4 regions of the Paenibacillus sp. 2KB_22 genome follow, and region 3 is predicted to be linked to each of the others. Evidence: riboswitches for the same ligand, from Rfam matches in the RefSeq annotation. Region 3 holds a riboswitch; each other region holds the start of a gene.
What was found. Region 3 has a riboswitch for thiamine pyrophosphate ahead of AB4111_RS12810 (thiamine phosphate synthase). Riboswitches for the same ligand answer to the same signal wherever they lie in the genome.

Region 1 (8,292 bases), on a different contig from region 3:
TGTATCATGGCGAGGTTACAACAGGTCAGATTGATGCTTTTACGCAGCAAGCTTTCGATCTGGATGTTGATCTGATTATTGGTGTCGGTGGCGGTAAAGTGCTCGATCTGTCCAAAGCAGTTGCTGAGCAAGCCCAATTGCCCATTGTAACGGTACCAACGATTGCCGCAACCTGCGCTGCCTGGTCCGCCTTAACCGTGCTCTATGATGAACAGGGCCAATCAGCAGGCTATCGTCCCCTACGCCGTTCGCCTGATCTCGTTCTGGCTGATCCTCATATTCTGGCGAGTGCACCAAGACGATATTTGGCCGCTGGAATCGGTGACACGCTCGTAAAATGGCATGAGTTCGTCGTTAATCTAAGTGGCAACGCCACCAGCCTCACTCTCCGAAACAGCGTCAGCACTGCCAAGCTTGCGCTCGATATTCTTGAAGCGCACGCCATCGATGTCTATGAATCCACCGATACAACCGGTAGTACGCCTCAGTTCCATGATGTTGCCGATGCCATTATTGTGCTCGCAGGCCTTGTGGGCAGCATTAGCGATGGTTCACTTCATGCCGCGATTGCTCATGGGCTGCATGATAGCCTCACCAAATTACCTGAGACACATGCTTCGCTACATGGAGAAAAGGTAGCCTTTGGACTGTTCACCCAGTGGATTCTTGAAGGCAAAGCAGGGGATGAGCTTCATGAGCTGCTCACTCTGTTACATAAGCTGAATCTGCCAATCACTCTTGCCCAGCTCGGCATACAACAACAGCCTCGGGAAGCTGCTGCGCGCATTGCAGCAGGACTACAGCTGCGGGAAGGCAGTACGGCACATCTCTCCTTCGGAGTTAGCACAGCGCAGGTAACCGAAGCCATTCTTCAGGCAGACCGTATCGGCCAAACATTCATAAAATCCAGTCAGTCCAGTGAAAACAGTACATACACCAAGGAGGTTTCCTCCCTATGATTCGTCCAAACCGCCATTACACTCTCCCCTTAACTGCCTTTCTGAGCGCGCTTCTGTTGTTGGTGATTTCCGGCTGCTCTACCGGAACTGACAATCAGGCCGCCGGTACAGGCACAACACCGACAGCGGCATCAGCCGCTTCCAATAATGACGTCACCATTCGGGTTGGTCAGACCGGATGGGGCAATCTCGAACTGGGGCTGAAAGCAGCCGGACTCAATGACACCCCCTATAAAGTCACTTATAACGTTTTTCAGGGAGGTAACCTGATCCTTGAAGCGATGGCTGCCAATCAACTGGACTTTGGTGTAACCAGTGAAATCCCGCCCATTTTTGCATCTCAGGCTGCCAATGGTGGAAGCTTCAAAATTATTGCAGTGCAACAAGGCAGCACCTTAAATCAGGAGGTCGTTGTTCCCAAAGGTTCATCTATCAAATCGGTTGCCGATCTGAAAGGCAAGAAAGTGGCTTTCGTCAAAAATACAACGGCCCACTATTTCCTGCTCAAAATGCTTGAGGAAGCCGGATTAACCTGGAGTGACATCAGTCCGGTCGAACTTACAACAGCAGATGGACTCAGCGCCCTAATTAGCGGGAAAGTGGACGCCCTTGCCAGTTACGGCAATGCCATCATCTCTGCACATCAGAATGAAGCAACAACGCTCGCTAGCGCCAGAGATATCTTGTCAGGCAGCTTCCTTGTTGCCGCTTCCGATCAGGCCATTGCGAATGAGGAACAGAAAAAGGCCCTTGCCGATTATCTGGAGCGAATCAACAAATTCAATGATTGGGCTCGTGCCAATAAGGACGCATGGGCTCAAATTACAGCAGACAATACTCACCAACCGTTGGAGCAAGCCCTTAAAACCTACACGGATGGAGAAGCACAACGCACAACACGTATTGTTGCCATTTCTGACGAAGCCATCAAGTCCGAACAGGACGTAGCGGATACGTTTCAGCAAGCGGGGATTTTTGACCAGGCAGTCGATGTGAGCACATTCTGGAGTGATGTACTTCAAGATCAGCTTCCAGCTCCAGCTAGCCAATAACGAAAGAAGCAAGGAGGTAGGCATAACGTGCGGTCCAACACCTTTAACCGGGCATGGTTTAACCAATTCATTCCTTTTGTTGTACCACTACTCATTCTGGCTCTATGGCAATGGCTTACTGCATCCGGAGTTGTTGCAGCCAATATTTTGCCCCGTCCCGCTCAGGTACTGGAGGCCTTCATTCGTTTGCTTCGAAACGGTGAGTTATTGAACAATATCAGTATTAGCGCCAAGCGGGCTTTGGGAGGATTCCTCATTGGTGGGGGGCTGGGTTTCCTGCTGGGGGTACTGAACGGCATCTCCTCCCTTGCGGAAAAGATCGCCGATTCCTCGGTGCAGATGATCCGCAATATTCCACATCTGTCCTTGATCCCCCTCGTTATTGTGTGGTTCGGAATCGGAGAAGAAGCCAAATTATTTCTCGTTTCCCTGGGGGTGTTCTTTCCGGTATATCTGAATACGTTCCACGGCATACGTTCGGTCGATCCCGGTCTGATTGAAATGGGCAAAGTATATGGCCTCAGCCGTTGGTCCCTTTATAAGGACATTATCCTGCCTGGTGCATTGCCTTCCATTCTGGTGGGCATTCGCTATGCACTTGGCATCATGTGGCTGACACTCATCGTAGCCGAGACGGTTGCGGCGGATGCCGGGATTGGATACATGGCGATGAACGCGCGGGAATTCATGCAAATGGACGTAATTGTCTTAAGCATTCTGCTATATGCCCTGCTGGGCAAGCTGTCCGATACCATCGCCAAATGGCTGGAACGGCGCTGGCTGCGCTGGAACCCAGCTATATCCCGCAAGTAAAGCCAAAGGAGCGTGAATGAATCCATGAGCACAAGTCAGATCAGCCCCTTTCTTCAAGTGGATGGGGTACAGAAATCATATGATCAGCGCACGATTCTATCCGACATCAACGTCAGTGTAAGAAAAGGGGAGTTTGTAGCTATCGTTGGACGAAGCGGCTGTGGCAAAAGTACGCTGTTACGTCTGATCGCCGGGCTGGAACCCCCCTCTTCCGGAAGCATTATGCTGGGTAACAGAAAGCTTGGCACTACAGCACCTGAGACACGATTTCTGTTTCAGGAAGCCCGGCTGCTGCCTTGGAAATCCGTGCTCGACAATGTACGGCTGGGCATCCCCGACAAGAACAAGGAGGATGCACGCCAGTCGCTTCGCAATGTAGGACTTGAAGAGCGTGAAGGTGACTGGCCAGGAGTATTATCAGGCGGGCAAAAACAACGTGTCGCCTTGGCACGGGCACTCGCGAGTCATCCGCGATTATTGCTGCTGGATGAACCGCTCGGTGCATTGGATGCATTGACCCGTATTGAGATGCAGCGTTTAATCGAACGCTTGTGGGTAGAAGAAGGTCTGACTGTCATTCTGGTCACGCATGATGTCAGTGAGGCGGTGGCGCTGGCTGACAGGGTGCTGTTAATTGAGGACGGTCATATAACGATGGATACCCGAATTACGCTGGAGCGGCCACGCGTTCGGGACAGCGGGTTTGCTCATTTTGAAAATCTGATTCTGAATCGGTTGTTGACTCCTCCACAAGAAACAGCACAGCAGATTGCCCAGAAACAGATATCATTCTCGATCTAATTCTATTGGAAAGAAGGTATGATCATGCAATCCCTTTCACCTGTTCCCTCTCCTCCTGTCAAAGACCTGTTAAATCAAATTCCAGCCTATACACCTGCCAAATCCATGGAACAGATTCGGCGGGAGCTGGGACTGGAAAGTGTAGATCGACTCGCAGCGAACGAGAATCCGTTTGGATCTTCTCCCCTGGCAGCGGAAGCGGTCAGATCGCTCGGCTCCGATCTTTTGGCACAATACCCCGACGGTTCCAGCCAACTGCTGCGTGATAAGCTTGCGGAGCGGCTGGGTGTGCGTACCTCCCAACTGGTATTTGGCAGTGGATCATTCGAGCTCCTGACCCTGACCGCCCAAGCATATCTTAATCCCGGCGAGGAATCACTCATTCCGGTCCCCTCCTTTAATTGGTATAAGGGTGCTACGCTACTGGCAGGCGGGGTCATACATGAAGTACCTTTGGTCAACCATTCGCTGGACCTGGAGGAATTCCGGCAACGGATTAATGCTTCTACCCGAATTATTTGGCTGTGCAATCCGAATAATCCGACCGGAACCATTTTCACGGCAGATGCCCTGCTGGGTTTACTCGAACACGTTCCTTCCCATGTCGTGGTTGTCCTGGACGAAGCGTATTATGAATTCGCGGAAAGTGAAGATTATCCGGATACGGTTAAGCTGCTGGAGCAGTACAATAATCTGATTATTTTACGGACCTTCTCCAAAATATATGGACTTGCCGGCCTACGAATCGGATATGGCATCGGGAATGAAAGCATCATTGAAGGCATTAACCGGGTCAAGCTGCCCATAAGTCTGACAGCCACATCCCAAGCCGCTGCTTCGGCCAGTCTGGACGATCATGAATTTGTCTCTCATTGCCTGGATTACAATCGTCAGGGACGGGAAACGTTAATGCAAACCTTTGATCAGTGGAAATTACCCTATATCCCTTCCGAAACGAATTTCATCATGGTTGATCTGTTGCAGGATAGTGGCCCGATTACCCAAGAATTGTTGAACAGAGGCATCTCTGTCCGCGGCGGTACCGAATTCGGTATGCCTACCTGGCTTCGGATTACGATTGGCACGCCTGAGCAGATTGTCCGTCTGATCGGTCAGCTTGATTCGCTGTTACATTCAAGCGGTTAGAATCCTGGGTTACTTTTCTAACTTACAGTACTCACATTCTTTCCGAGCGCCCCCTTTACATTCCACTTGCATGTGATATATGCTGAACACACAACTGCATATCTTGAACATTGCACTAGGGGAGCCTTACGGCTGAGACGAATCGAATGATTCGGACCCTTTGAACCTGATCTGGATCATACCAGCGGAGGGAAGTGGAGCGGCCTTTCAGTAAGCGGATTTTTTCATGTTGATGATGAAATTTAATGTGAATTGAACTTACAGACCCACTCATTTCTCCGGAAATGGGTGGGTCTTTTTCGCGTTCTGCGGGCAGATCAGAAGAGTGTAATTAAAGATCCCGCAGTTTGAAGTTGAATTTGGAATAACAAGGGGGAACAGAACGAGATGGATAATAACATAACCATTCACAACATGAGCTACGCTTTCCCGGGAAAAAGGGATTCCCCCGTGCTCTCCAATGTGTCGATGCGTGTAGCCAACGGCGAATTCGTCTCGCTCATCGGCTCTAGCGGCTCCGGTAAAAGCACCCTTTTCAAGCTGCTGGCAGGCCTGCTTGAGCCAACCCATGGAACCATAGAAATTCCTTGGGTCTCTGAAGGAAAGCGACTGGGGCAGGTGGCCTACATGCCACAAAAGGACCTCCTGTTATCCTGGCGAACCGTCATGGAGAATTGCATGCTCCCTGCTGAACTTGCTCCAGAGCGGCAGGATAAGGGAAGAATTCGAGCGGATATTCTGGCAGGGCTCGACAGATTTGGCTTATCCGGCTACGCGCATGCTTACCCGGACGAGCTGTCGGGTGGCATGCGCCAGCGTGTCGCGCTGCTTCGTACTTTGCTGACAGGTGGCCAACTCATGCTGCTGGATGAACCATTCGGCGCACTCGATGCCTTAACCAAGCGGGAGATGCATCGCTGGCTGCTGGAGCTCTGGGAAGGCCTGGGCAAAACCGTGTTGTTTATTACGCATGACATTGAAGAGGCCCTGCTGCTCAGTGATCGGATTATCCTGTTAACTCCGGGGCGCCAAGGCCAACAGCTACAGGATTTGATGGTACCTTTGCCACGTCCAAGACATTCGGACATGATCTACGAACCGGCGCTCGTTCAGATGAGACGACGACTGGAGGAACAATTGCATGCGAGAAGGTAACTTGGGAGACTGCATGAAGGATAACGTAAGGCGTTGGCTTGCCCGTTATGGTCTGTTTCTTTGGCTCATGCTCTTGCTGCTTGTCTTCTGGGAGTGGATTGTGCGTATGGGATGGGTGCCCTCCTTCATCATTCCAGCCCCAACGGCGATTGCCAGCTCCCTGTATGAGCATCGCTACCTCCTGCTGGCTACACATCTGCCTGCTACCTTGATGGAGGTTGTCGTTGGTTTTGGCTTGTCCATTGGTGCCGGAATTGCACTTGCAACTGGTATGCATATGAATCGGTCGACTGAAAAAGCGTTATATCCCTTCATCGTAATCAGTCAGACGATCCCGCTGATTGCCCTGTCCCCCGTCTTCATCCTATGGTTTGGCTACACGCTGTGGAGCAAAGTCGCGGTGGTATTCCTAATCGCATTCTTCCCCATTGTGGTGAGTACCTACGATGGCCTTCGCCAAGGCGATCCAGAGCAGCGTGAACTGCTGCTCACCATGGGTGCCAGCAAGTGGGATATTTTTTGCAAACTCCAGGTTCCACTTGCACTTCCCTCTTTTTTCTCGGGGCTAAAGTTGTCTGTGGTGTACTGCGTGGTTGGTGCAACGATTGGCGAATGGCTCGGTGGCAGCAAAGGTCTCGGATACTTCAGCCGCCGCATGTCCAGCAACATGAACACGGACGCGATGTTCGCCGCTATTGTGCTGTTATCCCTGCTCGGGATCGTTTTGTTTGTATTAATTGCCTGGCTGGAGAAACGGTTTGGCACACGCCGTCATGGAGGCAAAAGAAAGACCGGATAATCTTCGAGAGTGAACCCGATTTAATGATAGGAAGTATGATTTCCAAACACTTTTTTCACATATCAGCAGTTATGTTTCAGTCATCACGTTGTCCGTTAACATCCTGCTGTTCATTTCCTACAAACCTTAACCAATGAAATGAGGAACTTCCATTATGAATAACAAACGCATATACTCCCTGCTCCCTATGATGCTCATAATCCTGTTGCTGATTGTTAGCGGATGCAGCCCCGCGGGCACCAGCCAAAATACGCCAACAACAGATTCCGCAACCAACGCACAGCAAACAGATCCGTCTACAACAGAACCAGCATCAGACACCAAAGATAAACTGTCCATCATGCTCGACTGGTACCCGAATGCAGTACATTCCTTCATCTACGTTGCTCAGGAAAAAGGGTACTTTGCAGACCAAGGTCTGGATGTCGAAATTCAGATGCCAGCGGATACTAATGATTCACTCAAACTTGTTGCTGCCGGTAAAATTGATCTGGCCCTAAGCTACCAGCCCCAAATTTTGCTCGCGCGTGGCGAGAACATTCCTGTACGTTCGATTGCTGCTGTTGTTCGGCACCCGCTTGTTCATCTGTTGACCGAAGCCAATGGCAACGTGAGTTCACCCAAAGATCTTGACGGAAAAACTGTCGGTTATTCTTCGATTCCGCTGTATGAAGCGATGGTACGTACGATGATTAGCCACGATGGTGGCAACCCGGATAACATGAATCTGGTCGATGTTGGATTCGATCTGATTCCTTCCCTGGCTTCCGGACAGGCGGATGCGATTATGGGTGGTTTTATTAACCATGAACAATTGATTTTGGAGAAAGAAGGCCATGCCATGAAATCCATTAACCCTGTCGACTATGGCGTACCTGATTATTATGAATTGGTCCTGACCGCAAGTGAAGCTGGCATTCAAGCAAAAAAACAACAGCTTACCCGGTTCGTCAAAGCGATTCAGGAAGGACAAAAATATGTGACTGAGCATCCACAGGAAGCCTTGAATATTCTGCTGGCTCATGAGAATGAAACGTCTCCGCTTGACCCGGAGATCGAAACCAAAAGCCTGGCTATTCTACTGCCACTTATGAATGAAGACGGTCAGAAGTTTGGTCGGCAGGAAATGGAGTCGTGGGAGAATGTACGTGCATGGCTCGTTACAACTGAATTGATTCCGGATTCGGTGAAAGCCGAGGATGCGTTTATTAATCTGCAAGGAGAGTAAGTAAAGTAGAGCAACGTGAATGAAGCGAAAGTGACTAAAAGAAAGGGATCGGAAACTAAGAGGAATGAAAGAAAAGTTAGCAAGACCGTTGCGTTAGGGGCATCAAGGTTTGCGAGATGTAAAAGGTTTCCGAAAGGGAATTAGCTGGAGCAAGCTTTGGAGCATCAGAATTTTTAGCAATCCTAAGTGGCTTGATGTGAATTAGGGAGCTTGTTGGTATGCATTTGGGTGGCATGATATGTGTTTGGATGACATGATATGCAATCAGGTACCTTGTATGCGTTTGGATGGCATGGTATGCGATCGAGTACCTTGTATGCGTTTGGTTGACATGGTATG
Region 2 (8,292 bases), on a different contig from region 3:
GCAGGTAGTGGCCTGCTCCGTTAAAGGCGAGTTCACGTTCCCAGTGCTTGATGAGTTCAAAATTATTCTTTTTTCGCGATTCTGCCAGTTTCTTCTCTGCTACATTTAGTCCGTCCACATAAGATTGATGGTGTTTGTCATGATGGATACGCATCGTCAGTTCATCAATATGTGGCTCCAGCGCATTGTACGCATAGGGAAGGGGTGGCAGTGTGTGTCCTCCAATAGGTACCGGCTTTTCTTTTACGGGAGTTGCTGTAGAGCTGGGCATGGCTTGTGTTGTTTCGGTAGAAGGTGATTGAACGGTTGCGGATTGGATCTGCGCTGAAGCAGCAGGTGCGTTTACATTCCCCTCTGGAGAAGTTGGAGCTTCTGAAGCTTGGCGATGGATGCTATTTGACCCTGACGTATGCAGTGCATTCTCCAGAAAAAGTGACGGCTCCAAATTTGTTTCTCGCATGATGCTAGGTTGGCCAAGCGTATCCAATACGCCCAGAAAATACTCTGATTCGCGGATAAAATGCAGAATAAGTACTTTGGCAAGCGGAACAGCTTGCACCGCAGCACTTTGTTCCAGAAGAACATACAGCTGTTTGATGAACTCTCTCGATTGCTGCCGAGCAGCCGACACAAGTTGATCAATACAACGAACCATGTAGGGAGCAGGTGGATGGGTTGCGGGTAATAGTTGTTTTAACAGCTGATTCGCTACTCGCTCACTGTTCGCAAAGGTAGCCTCCCATTCCTCCAGCAGCTTGACGTATGGGGGCTCCAGATCGGGCACCAGTGCACGAATGACGAGTGTATGTTCTTTCTCCTGCTCTTTCCAGAAACGGATTTCTTCCAAGGTCCGCAGAGGCAGCAAGTGACCATATCCATCCCAGTTCATATATGATGGACCTCCTTCAGTTGAATTTCATCGCATATGTAGACCGTTGCTTCATGCGTCCCAAGAGTATATTCAGCCGGGCTGTTGTCCTATGAGTGCAAAAAAAGAGCCCCTGAGGGGTTCAAAAATCAACGGAAAATCCGAATGATTAGGATTTGATTATTCTCCACTATTGGTGTTTTGAACATCGTCACTGCTTGTTTTCGTTACATGACTCAGGAAAGTCGAGACACGGCGCAGATATTCCTTTGGATGCTCCCGGAAGATCAACTCATGGTGCGCATCCTGGACAATCCATACATCCGAGTACGGATTGGTCTGGTTGGCGGCGAGCTGTTCTGCAATAGGGTAAGGCGCTTTCTCATCTTCCGTACCATGTATGAAGAAAATCGGGAACGGATAATCTTCCTTTTTCACTTCCTGGTATGGAATCTGTTGCAATCCGGTACCATTCAGAACAGGGAACAACAGCTTCATGATCTCCAGTGTAGGCTGACGCGGGAGATCGATCTGGTTATGAATGTTGTGGTACAGCGTATCCGGCTCAAGCAGGAACGTACTGTCCAGAATCATCGCATCCACTTCTTGTGTAATCAGTCCGGTTTGAAGCGCCGTACCGGCACCCATGGAGAAACCCCAGACTACCAGTTCCTGCGCACCGCGCTGCTTGGCGAACTGGATGGCACCCAGCAATTGCTGTGACTCAGCCTTGCCACCTGTGGCTACAGCTTTGTTCACCTGGGAGGCGAAGCCATAATCGAACATGACGACGTTGAACCCAAGTTGATGGGCATAGTGTGCCAGGTCATACATGGGTACCCATGTTTCTTCACGATTGGCACCATAGCCGTGACTGAAAATAATCGTTTTGCTTGCGGCATTGTCAGCAGGTATATACCATCCTTGCATCGTCCGGCTACCGTCTGCTGCCGGGAACGTGATGTCTTCGTACTTCATGTTCTTGGCCTGCATCGGATTGGAGAAGACAGGCGCTACAGTCGGGTTGGATAATACCCATGCGATGTAACCGTGCAGTGCAATAAAACAAAACAGTAGAAAAAATACAACGGAGAGCAGCAACGCTACGATAATATGTTTGAACCGAATCAGCCTCGGTGATAGGGAAGAGGGCATATCGGACACTTTTGTTTGCAGCGGGGCTTCGCTCTGGGATGTTGGATACATGAATGCCCCTCCTTTGAAGTTCGGTTGAAGATAACAACGACATGAAAAGAGAATTGCGTCTATTTCAGAGCCTGCTTCAGAGCGATATCTTAATGTAATATATCTTTATCGTATGTTCCAATATAGTCAAAGTCAATTGATTGAGGGCATTTGTTACGCAATTGTTATATAGTTCTTAAGATATATGGGTAACATTACCTTAGTGTGTAAATTACAGGGGATTAAGTCTTATAAAAAGGAAAAATTTACACGTTGGCCTATTTCAATTTTGGCTCTTTTTGGTTTACAGATGAGACCGTTTCTCATATAATTTATGTAACCAAGTTTCATGTGATGAAACATGAGGAGGGCATTATGCCATGGAAGATCGTAAGTTAACCGTCCGGGCTGTGGAACGGGCGCTGGATATATTATTATGTTTTACCACACGCAGTGATCTGGGGCTCACCGAGATTGCCAGCCAGATCGGCCTGCACAAAAGTACAGTGCACCGTTTGATGGCTACACTGGAGGATCGAGGGTTCGTAATCCGCGATGCAGCAACAGAGAAGTATCGACTTGGCATCCGAATCTGGGAGCTGTCGGCTCATATGTCTCGCAGTGATGATCCCGCTATTCTGCTGCTGCCTGCGATGGAGCGACTGAGAGATCGATTGGGGGAGACGGTAAGTCTGTACTTGCGTGATGGGAGTGAAAGGATACGGATTCAAGCTGTGCAAAGTGATCAGGCGATTCGCCGAGTCGCTCCCGTTGGTGTTAGACTTCCGCTGTCTGTGGGCGCTTCCAGCAAAGTCTTGATGGCGTTTGCCACGGATGAGGATCGTGAGGAACTGATGAACGGGCCGGAATGGCCGGTGTTTATTGATCCGGCGGTGTATTTGGCGCAAATGGGAGATATCCGGGATAACGGATATGCGACGAGTTATGAGGAGCGTGAGCCGGGAGCTGCCGCGGTATCTGTACCTATTATGGATCGTAGAGGCAATATTGCGGCTGCCCTCTCGGTCTCAGGGCCTGTTAGTCGACTCTCGCAGGAGACATTGCATGAATACGCACCGGTGCTAAAGGAAGCTGCTACGCAGATGGGGCTCATGCTATCCTGATGTTGATGTAAGGTTTTTCTCCAATTGAGTTGGTGTTCTGGAATATAAAGGTTGTTTTTATGTTCCGGTTGCGCTACTCTGTAATGGACGGCCCAGCGGGGCCAGCTTTATTGAATATGAACGGCGGCTTATGTATGCCGCAACTTTTAACGTTACTGGGGGAGTCCGAATTGTCCGGACTGAGACGGAATCGCATGAGATTCCGGACCCTTAGCACCTGATCTGGATCATACCAGCGTAGGGAAGTAATCGGCGATATGACCACAACCACCACATGTGTGACTCTTGCAGAACTCCGTTATGGAGCTGCAACCAGGAGCATTATTGGTGATGGACATTAAAGTCGGTTCCTTAGGGGACTGGCTTTTTTTATATACAGTGAACGGGCGAGATAATACACATTCCATGGACTGCTTTTTCAATAACCTGCGAAAGTGGGCTTGGATGAAGAGAGATGCTATCACAGGTTCATGATCTGTGGTACCCTCCGTTCTGTCGTTAACTGTACATGAATAATGTCTCCGCTGGTCTGGTAAAGGATCGCTCTTTCTTCTCTGCGCTCTGCATGATTTGGGATAGGTGTGTAAGCGAGCAATGATGCTACCAACCAAACCAAGCGAACGAACACGGAGGAGGAGACGAGTAAACATGAGTATTGGAAATCAAACGGGACAACAAGCGATGGAACAGGAACATAACGGTCAGCAGGTGGAAAAAGAAACAGGAGCGGCCGGACGGGTTCAGCCCTTTCCGGGCAGCCGCAAAGTCTACATTCAGGGCTCACGGTCGGACATTGCTGTACCGGAACGTGAGATAGCCCTTCATGACACGAATACTCCCCAAGGGGTGGAGCATAACGAACCGCTGCGTGTCTACGATACGAGCGGCCCCATGACCGATCCCGCATTTCATGCGGATATCCGTGCAGGTCTGCCAGCCCTGCGCACCCGTTGGATCACAGAGCGCGGCGATGTTGAAGCTTATCAGGGCCGTACGGTTAAACCGGAGGATAACGGACTAAAACCCGACGGAAAGAGAGCCAGCACCGAAGAGTACCCTGGATTACGTGGCAAACCACTGCGGGCACAGCCAGGACGCTGTGTGACCCAGATGCATTACGCGAGGCAGGGAGTCATTACATCAGAGATGGAGTTCGCCGCCATTCGTGAGGGCGTGGAACCGGAATTTGTACGGCAGGAGCTGGCGAGTGGACGGGCGATTCTGCCATCCAACATCAATCATCCAGAGAGTGAGCCAATGTTGATCGGTCGTCATTTTCACGTGAAGATCAATGCCAACATTGGTAATTCTGCCGTATCCTCTTCCATCGAGGAAGAGGTCGAGAAGATGACTTGGGCGGTACGCTGGGGATCGGATACCGTGATGGATCTGTCCACAGGTAAAAACATTCATACTACCCGGGAATGGATCATCCGCAATTCACCTGTGCCGATTGGCACGGTGCCGCTGTATCAGGCGCTGGAGAAGGTGAATGGCGAGGCTGAAGCGCTGACCTGGGAATTATACCGTGACACGCTCATTGAGCAGGCAGAGCAGGGCGTGGACTACTTTACGATTCATGCAGGCGTGCTGCTGCGTTATATCCCAATGACCGCCAAGCGCATGACAGGCATTGTGTCCCGGGGCGGTTCCATTATGGCAGCATGGTGCCTGGCACATCATCAGGAGAATTTTTTGTACACTCATTTTGAAGAAATCTGCGAGATTATGAAAAGGTATGATGTGGCGTTCTCGCTGGGAGATGGACTACGTCCAGGCAGTATCTACGATGCCAATGACGAAGCACAGATGGCGGAACTGGCTACGCTCGGGGAACTGACGCAGATCGCGTGGAAGCATGATGTGCAGGTAATGATCGAAGGCCCGGGTCATGTACCGATGCACAAGATCAAAGAGAATGTGGACCTACAGATGGAGATATGCCAAGAGGCACCGTTCTACACACTTGGGCCGCTAACGACCGATATTGCCCCGGGATACGATCATATTACGTCCGCCATTGGTGCGGCTATGATTGGCTGGTTTGGCACGTCCATGCTCTGTTACGTCACGCCAAAAGAACATCTGGGCCTGCCCAACAAGGATGATGTACGGGAAGGGGTTATTGCCTACAAGATTGCAGCTCATGCTGCCGATCTGGCGAAAGGTCATCCGCGTGCTCAGCGCCGGGATGATGCATTGTCCAAGGCGCGCTTCGAGTTCCGCTGGAGAGACCAGTTCAACCTGTCACTGGACCCGGAACGGGCTTTATCCTACCATGATGAGACGCTGCCGGCAGAAGGAGCCAAAGAAGCTCATTTCTGCTCGATGTGCGGACCAAAGTTCTGCAGCATGCGCATTACGCAGGACATTCGTGCCTTTGCGGCAGATAAAGGATTGTCCGAGAATGAGGCTGTAGCAGCGGGCATGCAGGAAAAGGCTGAGGAATATCGGACACGGTCCTAGGCGCTGGTTCAGCTTAACCTTGGCAGTCTGACATCGTTTGAAGGGGAGAATACTGCTATCATGTCGTATTTTTCTCTTATTGATCAGCTTCATAATACTTTTTATCAGTATTATGGTTGATTGTCTAGCAGATGTTTAATAAAATGAATGTAAGTAAACACCAATAAGAGTAGCCAGGCCAATGGCTACTCCTGCACAGCATTTGCGGTGGGTATTCCTCCGAGTGCAGCAAGTTCAGATGAAGTGACCCGTCAGGCCGTCAACCTGTGGCGGGTCACTTCTTTTTACGATCGATGTATGTCAGGAGCGCAATAATTAACATCGCGAACACGATTACGTCGTTAAAAGAGAAGTTCATAGGATCACCTCCCACTGGAGGCAAGCCTATTTCCCACCACAAATTGGCTGTACAAAGTGATTATACCATTTGAAATGCTCTTGTTCGAGAGCATTTTTATTTTGCAAAGGAGCCTACATACTGGTTTTCACATGTTTTTAGTGATTGTAATATGTCACTCCAAATCAGCTACTACTGTCGAGCCACGCCCAAATTCCTCTCCAAATACGCCGCAAGCAATGCCAGCGGACTATGGATCGCAATGCCCGTGTCTGCTGTAACCTGAGCAGCTGCGGGAGCCATAGACAGTTGGGCTGCCACTACCGCTTTACCCGGATACTGCTCAGCAATCTGCTGTAATCCCTCACGTACCGCTTCGAGATACCCTTGCTGATCTCCACGCATAATCAACTCAAACGTCCCAGGGATACACACAGCTTCCGTCTGAGATGCCTTGGCAACGTGTGGCTGCCCATTCTCATCCGCTTGCTGTAACGCCTGATTCACCCGTGCCATCGTTCCTTCAATGGTTGCCGGGTTGGTGAACACGATGATGTAATCTCCCGGTACTCGCCGCATCTCCTGCAATAGCGGATCATCTATGCCGATCACAGGCACAGGAACCTGTGTGGATTCCTGCTCCAGTACTGTCGCAAACAGGGTACACGTGACCAGAATGGCATCGGCATGACACTCGGCGATCCATCGGAGCGTCTGGGCTACTTTCTCGTGGATGAAGACATCGGAAAAGTCAGCGTCATGTTTAAGACGATCCAGACCTGGATCGACGTAATGGACCAATTCAACTTCATAAGCAGCAAGCGTCTCTTCAATTAAAGCGATGTTGGAATAATGAGCGTGAAAACAACCGATGGTGATCATGTGCTAAATCCCCTTTTCCAGTTCGTATGTGTCATGGATCTCATAGATATTTAAACCATTATAGAAACATGTCTGAGAACTGTACAGTTGTTCGCTGCTCAACGCCAATAACCGCCCTCCCGCCAAGCTGCGGAAAGACGGTTCATAACCGGACTGGCAATCGTCCGGCTTTCATTTTATCTAAGGGAAGGAGAAGCATTTTTCTTCGCCATTTTTTGCTGTAAAATTTCATGAAAGGATAGACCTTGAGTGTTCTCATTCTCCTTTTTAGGAGCAGTGGTCGCCGTGTTGCGCGGATATTGGTGATGGTACGGGATCATTTGCTGAATAGGCATTTGGATCATCTTGGTTCCTCCTTTGAAACATTTTTTTGAATTATGTATTTCGACTGGTTACCATGCCAGGTGCGCATATAGGTACATGTGACTTGTTAGACGAAATAGAAGAGTTTAAGGCGTAATTCCAATTGGATTGTAGTGATTTTACCCCGTATTCGGGAGATGTAAACGGTTTTAGGGAAATTCAGGAGTAAAGGACCTGATTTGAAAGGTTTTGTGTGGGAGGATAGCAATGGTTGTTATGTGAATAGTCCCAATTTTAAGGAAGTCAATGGTACCCGCTTATGAGGCATATTGTCTGGTTGAATAGGTAGGTTACATGCTAACTAACTTGGTACTATAGACGGTTGTATCATGGGATGAACATCAAAAAAACTGCCGATCGAACTCGGCAGCTTGCATGATATACAGAAGGATGCGATGAAACTTTAATCCTGTCTGAGGTGGTATAGTCTTGGCTTTATCTACTTTGACGAACAGCGATGTATATGTCCACTTGTACACTTTCGGGATTCAGGCTGCGTTCATCATACAATTCAAAATCCCCGGTGAACGTACGATCACTTTGTTTGTCCCATGCCCACACGGCTCCCCATGCTTCGCCAACTACCTCTGCCATTGGCCCTTTTCTGGAAGTGAATACGGCGTAAGTTGCAGGCGGGAGCAGAGTGTCGTCCAATCCTTCAGGTAATGATTCCTCTGAACTGACCTCATGCCCTACCAGTATGGTGTACTCTCCGGTTATGCCATCGGTGTAATCTGTGTAACAGCCATAGCGGGCAGCTTCGGGTGCAGGGAGGTGCTCTGAGGCAAAATAATTGTTCCAGAGTCCCTGAATACAGCCTTTGCCACTAATCTCAATGGCATTGGTTGTGCGGGCGGATATGCCGGCCAGACGTTTGCCTGGGAGTGTGACATAACGAACGGGCTGGGCAGATAACGATTGAGTTGTTGTAACCTGACCCGGTATAGCAGAAGTGGCAGAGTTTTCAGCTGGAGATACTTCGTGTTGATCCGTTGTATTCGTGCGCCAACGTTTCAAAAAAGGAAGCTGATTACGCAGCATCGAACGAGCGGATTCCTCATCCATGC
Region 3 (8,292 bases):
GATACGGCTAATGAGGGAGAGCAGCTCAGAGTTGAAATACGAATGGCTTGCCATTCGTCGAGTGACGTTATTCGCAGGTTGTTTGGTCCTTACAATGGGTTGTATCTTGCTGTTGCACCAGGTTGAACGGAACCACATCTTGTATGATCCGATCCGGGATGATCGAATGTTTGGTGCAATGGCTGAAGCCGATCTCAGGAAAGCTGAGGAAAAAACAGCATTGGATCAATCCGTGCTGGAAAGTGTAGAAATGAACCGAGGAGCTACATACGAAGAAGTCTCCAACGTGTTACAGCAGTTATCTCCCGTTCAGTTGGACCATGATGCCCGGGCTGAGACGATCGCGCGCATTATGCAGAAACTAGAGGTATATAACAAACAATATGTACGCTGGTGGGAAATGATTATAGCAATTGTCATGGGTGTAGCAGGGTATTACATGCCCGTATGGCTCATGTTATTTCAGCGAAAAATGCGAAGGTTGGATATGCGACATGAAATCTATCAATTCCAGACAGTGATATCCATTCTGCGTGAGATGGACCGGATGTCAGTCGAGGAGATATTGGAATGGCTCAATCGATTTGCCGTCATTTTCAAGCGTCCGCTGCAAAAATGTTTGTTGCATTTTGAACACGGGCCAGAGCTTGCACTTGAACAATTAAAGGAAGAGGCGGGCTTGCCCGAGTTCCAGCGATTGGTTGATAAATTGCAGCTTGCTCTTGGCAAAATCTCAATATGTGAAGCCTTCGATGATCTTGAGAGCATGATGGCATTCTATTTTGAACAACGCAAGCAAGAGTACAGCAAGATGATTGATGTCAAAGCATCATGGGGGCGAACCATCGGATTTACACCCATGTATACCCTAATCTTTTTGTATCTGGTCATACCATTGGTTGGTATGAGCTTCTTGCAGATGAACATTTATTATGAACAAATTCAGAAACTGTAGCACAATTCATCTGTGTGACAGTCTGAAATATATTAATAACTTATAACTTGGGAGGATTTATCATGAACAATGCATCAAGCGCTTTAAAGGTGGCAGCAGGGATATTCTTGACGATCGCTCTGATCACAATTGTAGTTCTATTATTTATTTCGGCTCAAGAAGCAACCAAGACAGCCCAGAACAATTTTGCTGATATCCAGACCGAGTTGTCTCAGGCTGCATTTACCGTGTATGACGGAACAACCATCAGTGGATCACAGGTAACTAATGCGCTGCGTAAATATGCGGACAAGGATCAGTTCGGTATTCAAGTTATTACAGGTAAAAATAAAGCGGGTCAATGGTACGGCAACCAATTGAACATTTCACAGGATCTAAATAATGCGGACTACGGCTCGGTTATTGCTCCTGACGATAAAGTGGGGATTATTAACCAGACCATGAGTGAAAAGGACAATCAATATGTCAATCCAAGTGGTAAATTCAAAGCCATTATTGTTAAAGACCGTTCCAATGTGGTTAGAGGGCTGATCTTCCAGCAATCCTGACAGGAGTTGGTTTAACATGTCCCAGAATACCCAGCATCTTATGTTGTTTTGTACGGCGGTTGTCCTGTTTGTGACAGCCTGCCTGTACGGGCAACAGAATGTTAAGATTTTATCAGCTTCATTGAATGACAGAGTACGGACAACACCAGGTATGGAGGGGCGATTGACAATAACATTGCATACCACCAAACCATCTCAGTATAAGGGTGCGGAAGTGTTACATACCGTGAGACAGATGACAGGCACAGGCATTCCTGTGGAGGTAGATGGGACTTCGTATGTAATCGATCCACTTGTCAGCAAAACAGCAACTATTCCAGTCCAGCTCGATGCTACCTACATACCAGAGTTTATACGAAATGAAACTGGAGAACTGCTCAAGATTGTTTTTTGGAAGGAGGCCAGTGTGAATTGATAAATGCCGCATCCAAGCTGCTTGCCGTATTGCTCGCAGTTCTTCTGCTCTATGTATACCCAGCTGCTGAAACAGCCAATCGGCAGGATGATATAGCACGTATGACGGCTGTTCAGACTGTAACACGTTTTGTCGATGCTGTTCGCACGAAAGGTTATATTTCCCCTCGTATGTTGGCTGAGTTTGAGGAGCAACTGGCCCAGACGGGCAATGTGTATGAGGTGTCTATGGACCATTTACATAAGAAATATGTACCTCACTATACAGACCCGATGAACAATCAAAGTTTTACCGGGACCTACGAGGTAGTACAGGATGGATATTACTCAGCTCAGATTCGAGAAAGATTATTTCCGTCCGAAGGAGTGCTGCCTGCTGATGATCCTGGCCGAAGATATACGTTGACGACAGGGGATTTTTTCACCGTGACGCTCCAAAATACAAATCGTACACCTTCCATGCTCATTCGTGAATGGTTGAGTGGTACGGCTCAGGCTTCAGCGGTATTTGTAACCTACGGAGGTATGGTCCTCAATGAAGATTACTGAGCTATCCATAGTATTTGTGCTGATCTTCTTCCCGCTCTTCTGGATCATCTCACTCCATACCCAAGATGCCGAAGAGGCTATCTATCTTGGACATCGATACAGATCCGCACTTCAAACCGCGGTCATGGATGCAGGTGCAGTCATGGATCAAAATGAGAAACAAAATGATGAAGCAGGTTATGATTCAACCAAGTTTGTTAAAGCGGATAAGGAGCTTGCCTTGTTGACGTTTACTCAGACGATGGCTTTGAATATGGGAATTCAAGATGATCCTGCAGCTATTCGAAACATGTTTAATTACATTCCTGCTGTGGTTATTCTGGATTACGATGGCTATTATATGTTGTCCACAGAAACAGAGTTGACAGGTATTCGTGAAGATTCTTTCAGACAAGTATGGAGCCCTAAGAAACCTTATACATATTCAGATTCTTACGGTAACAGTATTAACTTTACACTGGACGATTACGTCTATGCCTACGACGCAAGCGCAGGGAGATGGATTGAGGGATTTCAAAAAGAACTGGCTTCAACCACACAGATTCCTTTACTTCAGAATACCAGCGTATTTGAACAAGTTCGACGAAGCCGGATTGTGAATACTGTACAGGATGATCTGGCTAATGTGATTAACCGCCATAATGAGTTTGCCAGAAAGAACGGTATTTCCTATACGTTTACGATGCCCCTGATTGCGCAGGAAGATTGGTACAACTCCATTAACGATACAGGGATTATGGCCTTTATCCAAGGTATAGGTGTGGGTGACCAAAAGATCAACAATTATGCGATCGGTGGAGGCAGACTTGTGAAGAAAACGGCCATCGTAGGTGGGGTAGATCCTTTAACGGGTATCAAGTACTACTATCCCTCCACATGTGGTAATGGTTACCGTGCTGAAGAGGTGTTTACAGACGCAAGACAAGCAGCTGCACAAGGCTATTTCGAATATAAATGCTCTAATCGTTAGGGTAGCCTGTATGAAAAAATCATGTAAGAGGTTCCTGAACTGTTTACATTACTTTCAGAAAAGACGGGACCTGTGCTAGAATAGGGTTTCGGAACAATAACAAAAGTAATGTCTAATAGATAGGAGCAACCTCATCTTATGAGTTTATTGTCAGTAGAGAACGTAAGTCACAATTTTGGAGATCGCACGTTATTTAAAAATGTATCGTTTCGGTTACTTGCCGGAGAGCGAGTAGGACTTGTTGGTGCCAATGGTGTGGGTAAATCCACATTAATGAACATCCTTACCGGTAAATTGCTTAAAGATAGTGGAAAAGTGGAATGGACACCTAAGGTCCGTTATGGATATCTGGATCAGCACACGAAGCTTACGCCAGGCAAAACCATTCGTGATGTCCTTAAGGATGCATTCCTTCCGTTGCTTGAATTGGAAAAAGAAATGATGAATATTACGGACCAGATGGCAGATGCAGATCCAGATAAGCTGGAGCAGTTGCTGGAAGAGATGGGCGATATTCAGGAACAACTGGAACAGGGCGACTTTTATCTGATTGACGTAAAAGTGGAAGAAATGGCCAATGGTCTTGGTTTGTCCGCAATTGGTCTTGATCGAGATGTCGCAGCTCTAAGTGGTGGACAACGTACCAAGGTGCTTCTAGCCAAGCTTTTGCTCGAGAAACCTACAGCTCTTTTGCTGGATGAGCCGACCAACTATTTGGATGTAGAACACATTGAATGGTTGTCACGTTACCTGAAGGACTACCCGCACGCGTTCCTCTTAATCTCCCATGACACGGAATTCATGAATGAAGTCGTAAATGTCATTTATCATTTGGAATTTGCCAAATTAACGAGATATGCAGCGAACTATAACAAGTTCCTGGAGATGGCTGATATGAATAAAGCCCAGCATATTGATGCATATGAGAAACAGCAAGAGTACATCAAGAAGCAGGAAGATTTCATTCAGCGTAACAAGGCGCGGGCTTCAACTTCAGGTCGTGCGAAGAGCCGGGAGAAACAGCTGGACAAGATTGAACGTATTGATCGTCCAGATGAAGCGGCTAAACCAACGTTCAAATTCAAGGATGCCCGCGCGAGCAGCAAAACGGTCTTTGAGGGCATTGATTTTGAAATTGGATACACGTATCCTTTGCTGCCCAAAATGACGATGACGATTGAACGCGGTGAGAAAATTGCCATCGTAGGCTGTAATGGTGTGGGTAAATCGACATTGCTGAAAACCATCCTGGGAAAAATATCTCCACTGAGTGGAAAAACCTTTTTGGGAGATTATCTCGAAACGGCCTATTTCGAGCAGGAGGTTCGTGCTGGAAATATCACGCCGATCGAGGATGTCTGGAATGAGTTTTCACATTTGACTCAGAATGAGGTTCGGGGTCATCTCGCTCGCTGCGGGTTGAAAAATGAGCACATTACTCGCCCGCTTAACATGCTGAGTGGTGGAGAACAAGCCAAGGTTCGTTTATGTAAACTCTTGATGCGTGAAAGCAACTGGATTTTATTCGATGAGCCGACAAACCATCTGGATGTCACAGCCAAAGCGGAGTTGCAGCGTGCCTTGCAAGAATTCAAGGGAACGGTGTTGCTGGTATCTCATGAACCTGATTTCTACGAGGGTTGGGTCACCAAAACATGGAATGTCGAAGAATGGTCTGAGAAAAACTAGACGATTTAAGACAATGTTTAACAGAAATGACGGTGACAAAAAAATCCGTCTATGGTAACATAGGCTACAACTTCATATGAACACTAGGGGGGCCGCACGATGTGGCTGAGATGGAAGAATGCGATTCCGGACCCTTTGCACCTGATCTGGATCATACCAGCGTAGGGAAGTGGCGAGCGCGTTTCAGTGAATGACGTGAGCAAACGGCAACTCAAAAAGATTTCAACCGTCTGCTTAGCGAATTGAAACATGCAGTTGCGTGTATAACGTTACGGCTATAGGTCTTTAGCTGTATTGCACGAAATGAACTGTATGCATCAGTCAGTCATCTGGATATATAATTAATACGCAGCCACTCCCCTACGGGAGTGGCTTTTTTTGTGTTTTCATAGTATTCACGCCTGGAAGGAAAGGGAGGGTACGGCAATTTTTCATGAACATGTTCACGAATCATTTGAATTGCATGTTGTATCTACGGGGGCAGGAGATCGATCATCTTTTGTAAAAGCAACCAAGGACGTTTGGCCATGGGTGGACTATATTCACATACGAGAGAAACAACTTACATGGCAAGACAAGATCGGTTGGGCTGAAAGTCTGCGTAACGTTGGTATTCCATCTTGTCGCATCGTTATCAATGGTTCAGAACTACCTTCACAGAATGATCTCTATGGCGGTGTTCATTGGGGGCAAGATGCGATACGTAAATACAACCCTGCTGTCATAAGTAAAATGCAGCGACTTCGTTTGGGTGTATCAGTTCATTCCATCGATGAGGCAAAAATCGCTGAAGAACAGGGAGCCGATTACCTTTTCTTCGGGCATATCTACTCAACCAACAGTAAGCCAGATCTTGAACCAAGAGGATTATATGCTCTTGATGAAGTATGCAGAGGTGTCTCCATTCCTGTCATGGCGATTGGGGGCATAGAGCCGGGAAACATTGACGCGATTCGCTCTGCAGGAGCACAAGGAGTCGCTGTGATCTCGAATGTATGGGCGAGCGATTCACCGGATCAGGCCGCTGCATCATTAAGGCAGGCTATCCTTGCTACAAGAAGTCTGAGCCGCTGAAAGGAGATGAGAGGATGAAAGAGATCGTAACGGGTCAGAACAGGAATCATTTCAGTCATCAACTGAAATCTGAAACGGAATCAAGAAGCAAAAGTGTAATTGATAATTCGGATAAGATTCATGCAGAAACGATTATTGTAGGCGGAGGCGTTGTTGGTTGTGCCATTGCATATGAGCTTGCTTCCCGTGGACAGGATGTACTGTTGCTTGAACGTTCGGCGATTGCGGGAGGCACTTCTTGCGCAGCTGCTGGAATGCTGGCGGCAGATAGTGAGGATTTTGCTCATCCATTAATGGCTAAGCTTGCCAGGCAGAGTAGGCAGTTACTTATTGAGCAACAAGGGCTAATGGAAACCCTCAGTGGGATAGAGGTTGGCCTGCAACGCCATGGATTCCTAACCCCGTTTCGATCATACAGTGAATTAAGCCGCTATAAGAACAATCGAAATTCCGGTTTGTCTGTTGATGAGGTATGGTGGGATCGTTCCACTTTGCAACAAGAGGCATCATGGCTTAACCGAGATACATATGGAGCCTACTACAGACCTTACGAGAGTGAAATCCTTCCTGTCCATCTAACTAGGGCATATGCGGATTCTGCTCAAGCCATGGGAGCGCGGTTTATGGAGGACATACAGGGTATACATGTGCGAGCAAACGAACACGGTGTGCAGGGGATCAGCACATCGATCGGTGAGATAACATGCAAACATGTCATTATAGCTGCTGGATTACAGAGTGAAGAATTGATGAGACATGTGAATCTGAGCTTACCTGTGTGGTCGGTAAAAGGAGAAATAGCTGCCGTTCAGTTCTCAGATGAACATGCAGGGTACAGACCTGACAGAACGGTTTATGCAGAGGATATCTATATTGTTCCCAAGGCCAATGGCGAAGTTTGGCTCGGGGCAACCAGTCTGCCAGGCAGAACGGATTTGAACGTTACTGTACAGGGTGTTCAGAAGCTGCTAACAGCGGCTACCCACTGGGTACCCGGACTGAAAGAAGCGCAATATATACGAGCGTGGGCAGGCGTAAGACCGGCAACGCCAGATGGACTGCCTTATATAGGTGCATGCAAGAGTATACCAGGGCTGTTCGCTGCCTTTGGGCATTACCGTAACGGTATCTTGCTTAGTGCGATAACAGGCAGGCTTATCGCGGAGTTGCTTGCTGGCAAAAGCTCAGAAGAACTCGGAATTGAGGCGCTGAGTCCTGAGCGATTGAACAGAAAGGGAGTAGTGCAATGAATATCATTGTTAATGGTCAACGGATGGAGATTGATGACGGATTGAATCGTGTGGATAAACTGCTCCAATCATTTGACCTGCAAGTCAAGACTGTAGTTGTTGAGCTGAACAGGCATATCTTAACGCGTGAGTATCATGAGTCAACGGCATTAAGAGAAGGCGATCGAATCGAGATTGTACATTTTGTAGGAGGCGGTTGATGATGTTGAACATTGGCAAATATACGTTTGAGTCCAGATTGTTGCTCGGAACAGGCAAGTTTTCGGATCTTGAAGTGCAAAGTCAGGCTGTGGATGCATCTGGAACGGAAGTTTTAACCTTTGCTGTTCGTCGTCTGAATCTGGAGGAACGTAACCAGAAGCATTTCCTAGATACATTGGATCTGGACCAATACACTCTTCTTCCGAATACGGCTGGGGCTTCCACAGCGGAAGAGGCGGTGCGGATCGCCGAGCTTGCGCGGGCTTCGGGACTTTGTGATATGATAAAAGTCGAAGTCATCGGAGATGGAATGACATTGCTCCCAGATCCGATTGAAACGTACAAGGCTTGCGAAATTTTGCTTGAAAAGGGCTTCACGGTATTGCCTTATATTTCAGATGATGTCATTCTGGCCAAAAGGCTGCAATTGCTTGGCGTACATGCTGTAATGCCTGGCGCTTCTCCCATCGGAGCAGGTAGAGGCATCATTAATCCGTATAACCTTGAGATTATCATTGAGCAGGCCGTTGTGCCTGTGATTGTGGATGCAGGGTTGCGCTCTCCAAAAGATGCTGCTTATGCCATGGAACTTGGGGCAGATGGTGTATTGTTGAATACAGCGGTATCCGGATCAGGAAATCC
Region 4 (8,292 bases), on a different contig from region 3:
TCTGCGTTCCTCATCCCGCTCTAGCAATGTGCGAATGTTAATCTTGATTTTTTTTCCGTCTGCTGCTGCCTGAACCTCATCTGCATGTGCACGAATCCATTTCATTTCCAACATGGTCACCGTCTCCTTTGGCTGTAAAAATGCAAAGAACGCCCTCATCCCTTGGGACGAGGAGCGCTCTGCTCGCGGTGCCACCCAACTTGCTGAATCAGGATATCCTGCTTCCAGCCTCTTGGTCCGCGATAACGGGCGGTTCCGGTTAACTTGGGGAAATATCGCTCCCCTGGCGAAAACGCCTCCGAGTTGGATGCTCATCAACGGCATGGTCCGATCTGTAATTGTTGTGTCTCAGTATATACGAACGATAGACCAGATTGCAACCTTTTGTATCGATCAGGAATTCATGGCACAACGTAACCTGTCCTGTTATGATAGACTTTGTCTTCATGATTGCGCTTTATCGTGATCCTCAATTTATGTATATATGTAGAAGGAGTTCTTTATGAAAAAATTACTTTGGATCGGGTGTCTCTCCTATTTCCTGATTGGACTTGCCCACGTTGTGCTCGGTTCCATTCTGCCCGTTGCACTTGAGCATTACGGCAAAGATTATAGCCAGGGCGGGACATTGATCTTTGCTCAATTTGCCGGATTCCTGGGTGGTGTATTGTTATCTCCATGGCTGAACAGACGCTTTGGTAAAAGGGGAGGCCTGTTAATCGCCACAGCATTGCTCTGTATTGCAGAATTATCCTACATGCTGTTGCCACCATGGGGCTGGATGTTCGTCATCGCACCCGCTGCCGGATTCGGTTTCGGAATGGTTGAGGCTGTCATTGGCACCATTATCATCGCTGCAATTAAAGACAATACCGCCGTTGCCATGAGCCGACTGGAAGTATTATTCGGGATCGGGGCCATGGTCATGCCGCTCATGGCCAGCGGACTGATTGCTGCCGGATACTGGCGTCTGTCCTTCCTCGTTGTTGCAATCTGCGCAGCGCTGACCTTTGTTTTCTGGGCGAAAGGATCATTTGGAGAGCTGGACAAGGTTCTGGATCAACGGGGGTCAAATCCTGCTTCGGTACATACGAACACTGCCGGAACATCAGGTGAGATACACCCCGCATCTGCAAGTATACCCGGTTCAGCCTATCGCGGACGCAACCTGACTCTTCTGGTTCTATTTGTCTTGTTCTTCTTCCTTTATGTTGGCACCGAGATGAGCCTCGCGAATTTCATGCCAGCAATCCTGATTGAGAAAATGAACATGAAGGAAGCCGGAGCAGCGCTTAGTGTCACCTGTTTCTGGATTGCCATGTCTGTAGGACGTCTCTTCGCGGGATATATCGCAGAGAAATTCCAATACCGCGTCTATGTGCTGTACAGTTGTCTCGCATCTGTTCTTTTGTTAATGGTGTTTCCATTTACAAACCAAATCTGGTCTGCGTTTCTCATCATCTTGCTGCTCGGACTTGCGATGTCAGGCATCTTCTCCATTGCCCTAGTATTCGCCAGTAAACTGCTGCCTGGAACCGAAGAATCCACACCCAGCATTTTGATTGCCTCAGGTGGGGTTGGCGGTGCCATTCTTCCTTTGACTACGGGATGGAGTCTGGATCATCTGGCGGTTAATCAGTCTGCATGGATGCTTGCCATCTTTGCAGTTGGCCTGCTTGTCATTAGTGTGATCACGTATCAGTGGCAGAACAAACATGTGGTCGATACAGCGACTTAACAGTTCGGTGTCGATCCAGTCCTGATGATTAGAAATATCTATTATTGAGATTGAAATGTCTACTGTCATGACCTGACGGTGGACATTTTTTTGTGGCGTTACTCTGTTCTAACGAACCTAGTACACGCTACCCATCTCCATTTCCGCACATTTGAAATCTAACGAATCCTAGAGATCTTATTCTAAATAATCAGCTTCAAATGAAGTTCTCGTTTCAGTTTCTTAGCATCATAACGCCGCTGAGATTCGTTACATTTTTCATTCCCTAAAAACTGGCCGAATAAGATGTTCTCGATTCGTTAGCCTGTAACCATGGTGGCCAATATCCTATCTTTACCTCAGATCACCCTTTAATTAAAGATCAGAATACGGTCTATTCATTTGCACAAGATTGCCCAGGAAATACTTTAGGCCCATTAGAATTACACACTTTTGTTAACAGTAGGCATTACAGGCCCGTTGCTCTTGATGAATTTACCGAATATATATCGGACGAGTGGTCCCAGAATGATCAACTGATATGGAAGTGCCAGACTGAAGTTACGAGTGACTGTATGAAGATACGTATGAAGTAAGAATAGTAAGGATACCCCATTTAATGGGTCCGCAAGATACGCTGAAATCATTCCGTACAAAGAGATGATCAGAACCATGACAATCACCATGAAAAATGACATAGCGAGCACGCCCAAGATTTTGTTGGACTTGTCAAAAGGTAAGGAAAATGTAATTTTTTTTGCTAAAGGCCCAACAATAAAGGACTCTACCAGGTGCCAAGTAACCCACTGTGCCATAAATTGAAAGTCATCTTGATGACGATTCCTGTACACATCATTAATCAAAAAACAATCTTTCCTTCTTGCTTATTGGCAATTCTCTCATCCTCTCTGTTTACCTTCGTAAATATCCTTCGTAAATATAGAGATGATAAACCGAAGAAAAATTCAATCTCAAGAGAATGCGGTTTTTTCTACAACATAAATTTCCACAGAAAAGACAGTTTGGATAACGCTGTGATTGCTATTCGTTTGAAAACAGAGCTTTTCTGATTCGTAGATTCTGCTGGATGCTCACCTTTAACCGCAAGTGTACTATGTGCTCGTTTGATATCCATAGCCTCTGTTAATTGGTTGGCGAATGCAGAACCGGAAATGACCACAGCGGATTCCGTATTTAGAAAGGCAGATCTGGGATCAAGATTATACGAACCAACCATGCTGAGGTAATCATCCATGACAAATGATTTGCCGTGTATGGAATAAGGGCCTTCGTATTCATAAATGGCCAGACTGGTATCAAGCAACCATTCCTTAGAGCTTAAGTATCCCGCGAAAGCCAAAGGGTTAGGGGTCTGTTGGATTGAATTCGTCAGCATGACCCATTCTGCTTTTGGATTCATCGACAGATGTACTGCTTTCTCCATTTTCTTGGTAGGAATGGCATATGGCGTCTGAAGGTACACTTTCGACTTTGCTTGATTGGCGAAATGAACAAATGTTCTCCACATGATGGGGTCTTTATACAGCCTTTTAATTGGATTATGAATGAAAGCAACGTGGTCAGAATGAAGCGCTCCTCGGGCCCATTCCTTTGGCAACTCTTTAACAAAAGGATCGCTCTGAGCCTGGGCTGTTTTATATAACTCAGCCAGCTCAGCCAGCTCTTTTAACCCTTTTGCATGATGCTGACGTTTTGCATGTTTTTCTGGTTTGGTGAATGGATGGTTCCATAACCGATCTATATATTGTTTCATTTCAACAACCGTGCTGTTCGTATTATCGTTTGGATTGTAAACAAGGACATCCCGATCAAAAACATAGTCTTTTGGGGGTTGCAACGCCATGTATTTATCACCAATATTTTGGCCGCCAATGATGCCATATGTGTTGTCAACAAGAAGGATCTTGTCATGCAGACGGTTATGCCATGTCCATGGCATAAATAGGTGGAGTGGTTCATAATATCTTAATTCCACATTGGGGTGAGCTGCAATGGCATCTGGAATATCACGCAATTCTCCGCGCATGCTGTGAAAAATCCCGTCTAAAATGATTCGAACATGAACACCCCGATCAGCTGCATCGAATAACGCAGCAAAAAAGAGTTGAGATGTTTTTCCTTTTTGAATGGAGTAATAGGCCAGGTCGATGCTTGTTTTCGCCTCTCGAATGGTCTGGATTCTCACCTGACCCGATTGAAAGCCGTCCTCCAGGAGCATTACGCGATCTGTTGTACTTCCTTCTGTTAACGATTTTTGCATATCCGTATTTTCAATAGCAGATGGAGACGGAACCAAAAATAAAAGGTAAGCTGTGAAAAAAACGTAGGCACTATAACACAGAATCATTGCGATTATGGTTTTTAGGATCATTCGGTACTCCCCCATTTTTATGTAAAAGTAATTATTTGTATAGCAGTACTATCTCCTTTTATCTCTAAATTATGTTGTTTAAATGAATCAAGCTGCTCCGCTCAAGGCCAAACGCTCAAAAACTAATCACCGAAGTGGCTTAGAAGCAAGTAGGCTATGACCCGAAATCCGATGCTTATGCATACAGTCAGCTCTACTTATATGATTCGCCACGTTCCCATCCAGTTCCTGACTGGACACGTTCGACCCGCTGGCCTATAATTACACCTAGTAATGCCCGTAACTTCATAGTTTCCCAGGGGAGTCGGAATTGGCCGGCTGAGAGTGTATCCCACCAAGATACTAACCCTTAGACCTGATCTGGATCATGCCAGCGTAGGAATCGGAGTATATCGAAATGGAACAGCCCTATGGCTGAACGCCACCTCTCTAACGCCTGCACGCGTCCCGGATTACGGGGCGCTTTTTTAATGTTCTTTTATATAGCCAGAGAGCTAAAAAAAAGTGACGTTATCCGGATCATAGCTGGTATAAATCTGTCGATTTATGCAAGAAGCTTGGATATGAAGCCAAGGAGTACCCGTGCCACTGGCCGGACATACCGAAGGAGAGAAATGAAGATGAGATGGCGTAAAATGATGGGCCTGCTGCTCTTGTGCGTACTTCTAGTGGCTGTGGCTGCATGTGGTGGCAAAGAAGCTGCACCTTCAGGAGAAAACGGCAGCAGTAACACCGAAAACAGCAATGAAGGTGACAACGCAGCCCTCAAGGATGTTAAAGTGGTGCTCGACTGGACACCAAACACGAATCATACCGGCTTGTATGCGGCCGTAGATCAAGGTTTTTATAAGGCCGAAGGCTTGAACGTGGAGATTGTTCAACCAGGTGCCGGCGGTGCCGATACGATGGTTGCTTCCAATGAAGTGCCATTTGGCGTAAGTTATCAGGAAAGTGTAACTCAAGCCCGTACACAAGGGGTTCCACTCGTCTCCATCGCAGCGGTTATTCAGCATAATACATCCGGGTTTGCTGCTCCGGCGGATCGGAATATTAAATCACCGAAAGATTTTGAAGGCAAAACTTATGGCGGCTGGGGTTCCCCAGTGGAAGAAGCCGTGATGCAATCCATTATGGAAGGCGAAGGCGCCGACGTATCCAAAGTGAAAAACATTAACATGGGTGATGCCGACTTTTTCACCGCTGTGAAACGGGATATTGATTTCGCGTGGATTTTCTACGCCTGGACGGGGATTGAAGCTGAACTGCGCGGAGAACCGATCGACATGTTATATGTGAAGGATTATTCAGATGCACTGGATTACTACACGCCTGTTCTCGTAACGAACGAGCAGACGATTCAGAACGATCCTGAGCTGGTGAAAGCATTCCTGAAGGCTACTTCGGAAGGATATCAATACGCAATTGATCATCCCGAAGAAGCAGCGAATATCCTGATCAAGGCCGTACCGGATCTGGACAAGGAATTGGTACTGGCAAGCCAGAAATGGCTGAGTCCGAAGTACACGGATGACGCCCCGCGCTGGGGAGAACAGAAACAGGAAGTATGGCAGAACTACACTGACTGGATGTTTAGCAAAAAGCTGCTGGATGAACAGGTCGACGTGAGCAAAGCATATACGAACGCGTTTTTACCCCAATAAAAAATTGCTTAAGTTTAACTTTTTTACACAAGAACGAAGAGTGCAGAACCCATCTGAAGAAGCGAAGCGCTCACCTTTATCCCCGGATTTCCTCCATTTTAAGTTTCATTAAAGAAATCCGGGGATAACAGTGATCGGAAGAGGGTGCTGCAATCGGAGTGATAAGTGTAAACCTGGTTCAATTCATGCAATTTATCACGAAAGGAGCCGTGATCTCTCATGGCAAGTACACTACTTAGCATTCAGGTTATTCCGAAAACGCCAAATGGCGAGAACTCTTATCCTTATGTAGATCGCGCCATTGAAGTTATTCAGCAATCTGGCCTGAAATATCAGGTGAACCCGCTCGACACCACGATGGAGGGGGAACTGGAGGAACTGCTGGAGGTTGTCCGCAAAATGCACGAAGTACTCGTCGAGGCTGGCAGCCCAAGCATCATCTCTCAGATCAAAATTGCCCATAGCCCTACTGGCTTCAGCATGGATACCCTGACGGAGAAGTACCGCTAATGAATGCCTATTTCAAAAGTGTATGGCCGCCCTTCGTGGCGGTTATTCTCTTTATAGCGATATGGCAGGGAGCCGTCTCCCTGTTCCATATCGAGAAATGGATGCTGCCAGCACCGTCCGATATCGCCCGCGAAGCGGCATCCCAGGCTGATCGGCTTGGCATGCATGCCTCCGCAACCATTCAGTTAACCCTGATCGGATTCGCGGCCGGCACAGCGGTTGGATTACTGATTGCAATGGTGCTGCATTTAGTTCCTTTTCTCAAGTCAGCCCTGTATCCTTTACTTATTCTTAGTCAAAATATCCCGACCATCGCGCTCGCGCCGCTCCTGTTAATCTGGTTCGGGTTCGGCTTGTTGCCCAAGCTGATTACCATCATACTAGTCTGCTTTTTCCCCGTGGCGGTGGCGGCTATGGACGGTTTGACCCGTACAGATGCAGCGATGATGAACTATATGCGCATGGCTGGTGCGAAACGTCACCATATCTTCTGGAAGCTGGAATTACCCCATGCCCTGCCATCCGTGTTCTCTGGTATCAAAATCGCCGCTACCTATAGCGTGATGGGTGCCATCATCGCCGAATGGATTGGTGCAGACAAGGGTATTGGTTATTATATGATGCTGCAAAAGTCAGCTTATCGAACAGATCGCTTATTCGTGGCGATCATGATTATTGTCGCGCTCAGCTTACTGCTCTTCCTGCTCATTGCCCTACTGGAGAAGCTTCTCGTGCGCTGGCGGCCACAGAAGCGGTAGCGACAAGGTCGAACTGTTCATATCAAGAGACGATGGGAAGATAAGAAATATATGATGTAATCTGTATATTAGGAAGTGATGAGCATATGAATCAGCAACAGGACGAACACGTCCAGCCTGAACGGGGAGCACGCGCATTGGAACCAAAGCACGGTGAAAAACTTCACTCGGCTAATCCTGATCTACCGACAAATACGACTGCTGCTACGGTTCCACCTGCACTGGATGTCGTGGATGTTCATGCATCATTCCGGGAACGACGGAGCAGGCTACCGGTTCTAAACGGCCTGTCCCTGACTGTGAAACAAGGTGAGTTTGTCGCTATCGTTGGTCCATCCGGCTGTGGCAAAAGCACCCTGTTCCATATCATCGGTGGTTTGCTGAAGCCACAGGAAGGGCAAGTGCTCATGAACGGTCACGATGTTACAGGCCAACGCGGCAAGATCAGTTATATGCCACAACAGCCTGCCCTTTTCCCTTGGCGCACTATTGAAGACAATGTACTGCTTGCTGGTGAAGTAGCTATAGATGCTCCTCCCCGGGCCGAAGCTCTTGCGGAGGCTCGAAAGTGGTTAAGCAGCGTGGGTCTTGCCGGATTCGAACAGGCATATCCGCATATGTTGTCGGGCGGAATGCAGCAGCGTGCTGCATTCCTGCGCGCCCTGCTCAGTCCGCAGGAGCTGATGCTGCTGGACGAACCCTTCAGCGCGCTGGATGCACTGACACGTAGTGACATGCAGCGCTGGCTGCTCGATATCTGGGAACAGAACCGCCGCTCGGTGCTGTTCATCACCCATAATATCGAAGAAGCAATGCTGCTTGCGGATCGGGTCTATGTACTATCCAACCGTCCTGCAACGGTGTTGCATGAGGTACATGTTCCTTTTGATCGCCCCAGACGGGAAGAAATTACGGAGGAATCGGCATTCCTTGAACGGAAACGGCAGATTGCACAGTGGATGAGAGAAGAACAGCAGAAAGCCCGCCTATCCTAATAGCGCGGGTTTTTAAGTTATTATTTTCCTTTAATGGGTGATCCATTATATGAAATCTGACGTACCATAATTAAACTATATATGAACACAAGGAGGATTTCCCTCATGCTTTCTCAAGCTTTCGCTCCATTAATTGATGCTCATATTCACTTGGATCAGTATACCCCTGACGAACTACGCGAGATGCTGCTATCATTTCCGTCCCAGCAGGTTGAAGCGGTCATTGCGGTATCCATGAATCTGGCCTCTGCCCAGGTCA

Region 1: linked by a shared signal. The riboswitch ahead of AB4111_RS26445 (ABC transporter ATP-binding protein) and the one ahead of AB4111_RS12810 (thiamine phosphate synthase) in region 3 are both predicted to bind thiamine pyrophosphate.
Region 2: linked by a shared signal. The riboswitch ahead of thiC (phosphomethylpyrimidine synthase ThiC) and the one ahead of AB4111_RS12810 (thiamine phosphate synthase) in region 3 are both predicted to bind thiamine pyrophosphate.
Region 4: linked by a shared signal. The riboswitch ahead of AB4111_RS24760 (ABC transporter substrate-binding protein) and the one ahead of AB4111_RS12810 (thiamine phosphate synthase) in region 3 are both predicted to bind thiamine pyrophosphate.

The regions. Positions count from the first base shown of each region.
Region 1 covers NZ_JBFRHG010000006.1:238,684-246,975, forward strand. Annotated here, with positions in the region: gene AB4111_RS26420 (iron-containing alcohol dehydrogenase family protein) at 1-959, shown strand, start outside; gene AB4111_RS26425 (ABC transporter substrate-binding protein) at 956-2,011, shown strand; gene AB4111_RS26430 (ABC transporter permease subunit) at 2,039-2,824, shown strand; gene AB4111_RS26435 (ATP-binding cassette domain-containing protein) at 2,849-3,625, shown strand; gene hisC (histidinol-phosphate transaminase) at 3,650-4,771, shown strand; TPP riboswitch at 4,879-4,981, shown strand; gene AB4111_RS26445 (ABC transporter ATP-binding protein) at 5,159-5,926, shown strand; gene AB4111_RS26450 (ABC transporter permease) at 5,913-6,725, shown strand; gene AB4111_RS26455 (ABC transporter substrate-binding protein) at 6,880-7,953, shown strand.
Region 2 covers NZ_JBFRHG010000010.1:49,507-57,798, forward strand. Annotated here, with positions in the region: gene AB4111_RS29315 (Fe-Mn family superoxide dismutase) at 1-889, opposite strand, end outside; gene AB4111_RS29320 (alpha/beta hydrolase) at 1,049-2,074, opposite strand; gene AB4111_RS29325 (IclR family transcriptional regulator) at 2,434-3,177, shown strand; TPP riboswitch at 3,325-3,438, shown strand; gene thiC (phosphomethylpyrimidine synthase ThiC) at 3,859-5,643, shown strand; gene AB4111_RS29335 (aspartate/glutamate racemase family protein) at 6,173-6,862, opposite strand; gene AB4111_RS29340 (hypothetical protein) at 7,039-7,206, opposite strand; gene AB4111_RS29345 (zinc ribbon domain-containing protein) at 7,661-8,292, opposite strand, start outside.
Region 3 covers NZ_JBFRHG010000002.1:424,503-432,794, reverse strand. Annotated here, with positions in the region: gene AB4111_RS12840 (hypothetical protein) at 1-955, shown strand, start outside; gene AB4111_RS12835 (hypothetical protein) at 1,018-1,503, shown strand; gene AB4111_RS12830 (hypothetical protein) at 1,520-1,918, shown strand; gene AB4111_RS12825 (hypothetical protein) at 1,915-2,466, shown strand; gene AB4111_RS12820 (hypothetical protein) at 2,453-3,436, shown strand; gene AB4111_RS12815 (ABC-F family ATP-binding cassette domain-containing protein) at 3,575-5,125, shown strand; TPP riboswitch at 5,201-5,310, shown strand; gene AB4111_RS12810 (thiamine phosphate synthase) at 5,504-6,199, shown strand; gene thiO (glycine oxidase ThiO) at 6,214-7,449, shown strand; gene thiS (sulfur carrier protein ThiS) at 7,446-7,649, shown strand; gene AB4111_RS12795 (thiazole synthase) at 7,652-8,292, shown strand, end outside.
Region 4 covers NZ_JBFRHG010000005.1:170,792-179,083, forward strand. Annotated here, with positions in the region: gene serS (serine--tRNA ligase) at 1-114, opposite strand, end outside; gene AB4111_RS24745 (MFS transporter) at 503-1,738, shown strand; gene AB4111_RS24750 (hypothetical protein) at 2,161-2,580, opposite strand; gene AB4111_RS24755 (phospholipase D-like domain-containing protein) at 2,709-4,109, opposite strand; TPP riboswitch at 4,397-4,509, shown strand; gene AB4111_RS24760 (ABC transporter substrate-binding protein) at 4,730-5,770, shown strand; gene AB4111_RS24765 (MTH1187 family thiamine-binding protein) at 5,990-6,280, shown strand; gene AB4111_RS24770 (ABC transporter permease) at 6,280-7,038, shown strand; gene AB4111_RS24775 (ABC transporter ATP-binding protein) at 7,125-8,033, shown strand; gene AB4111_RS24780 (TatD family hydrolase) at 8,139-8,292, shown strand, end outside.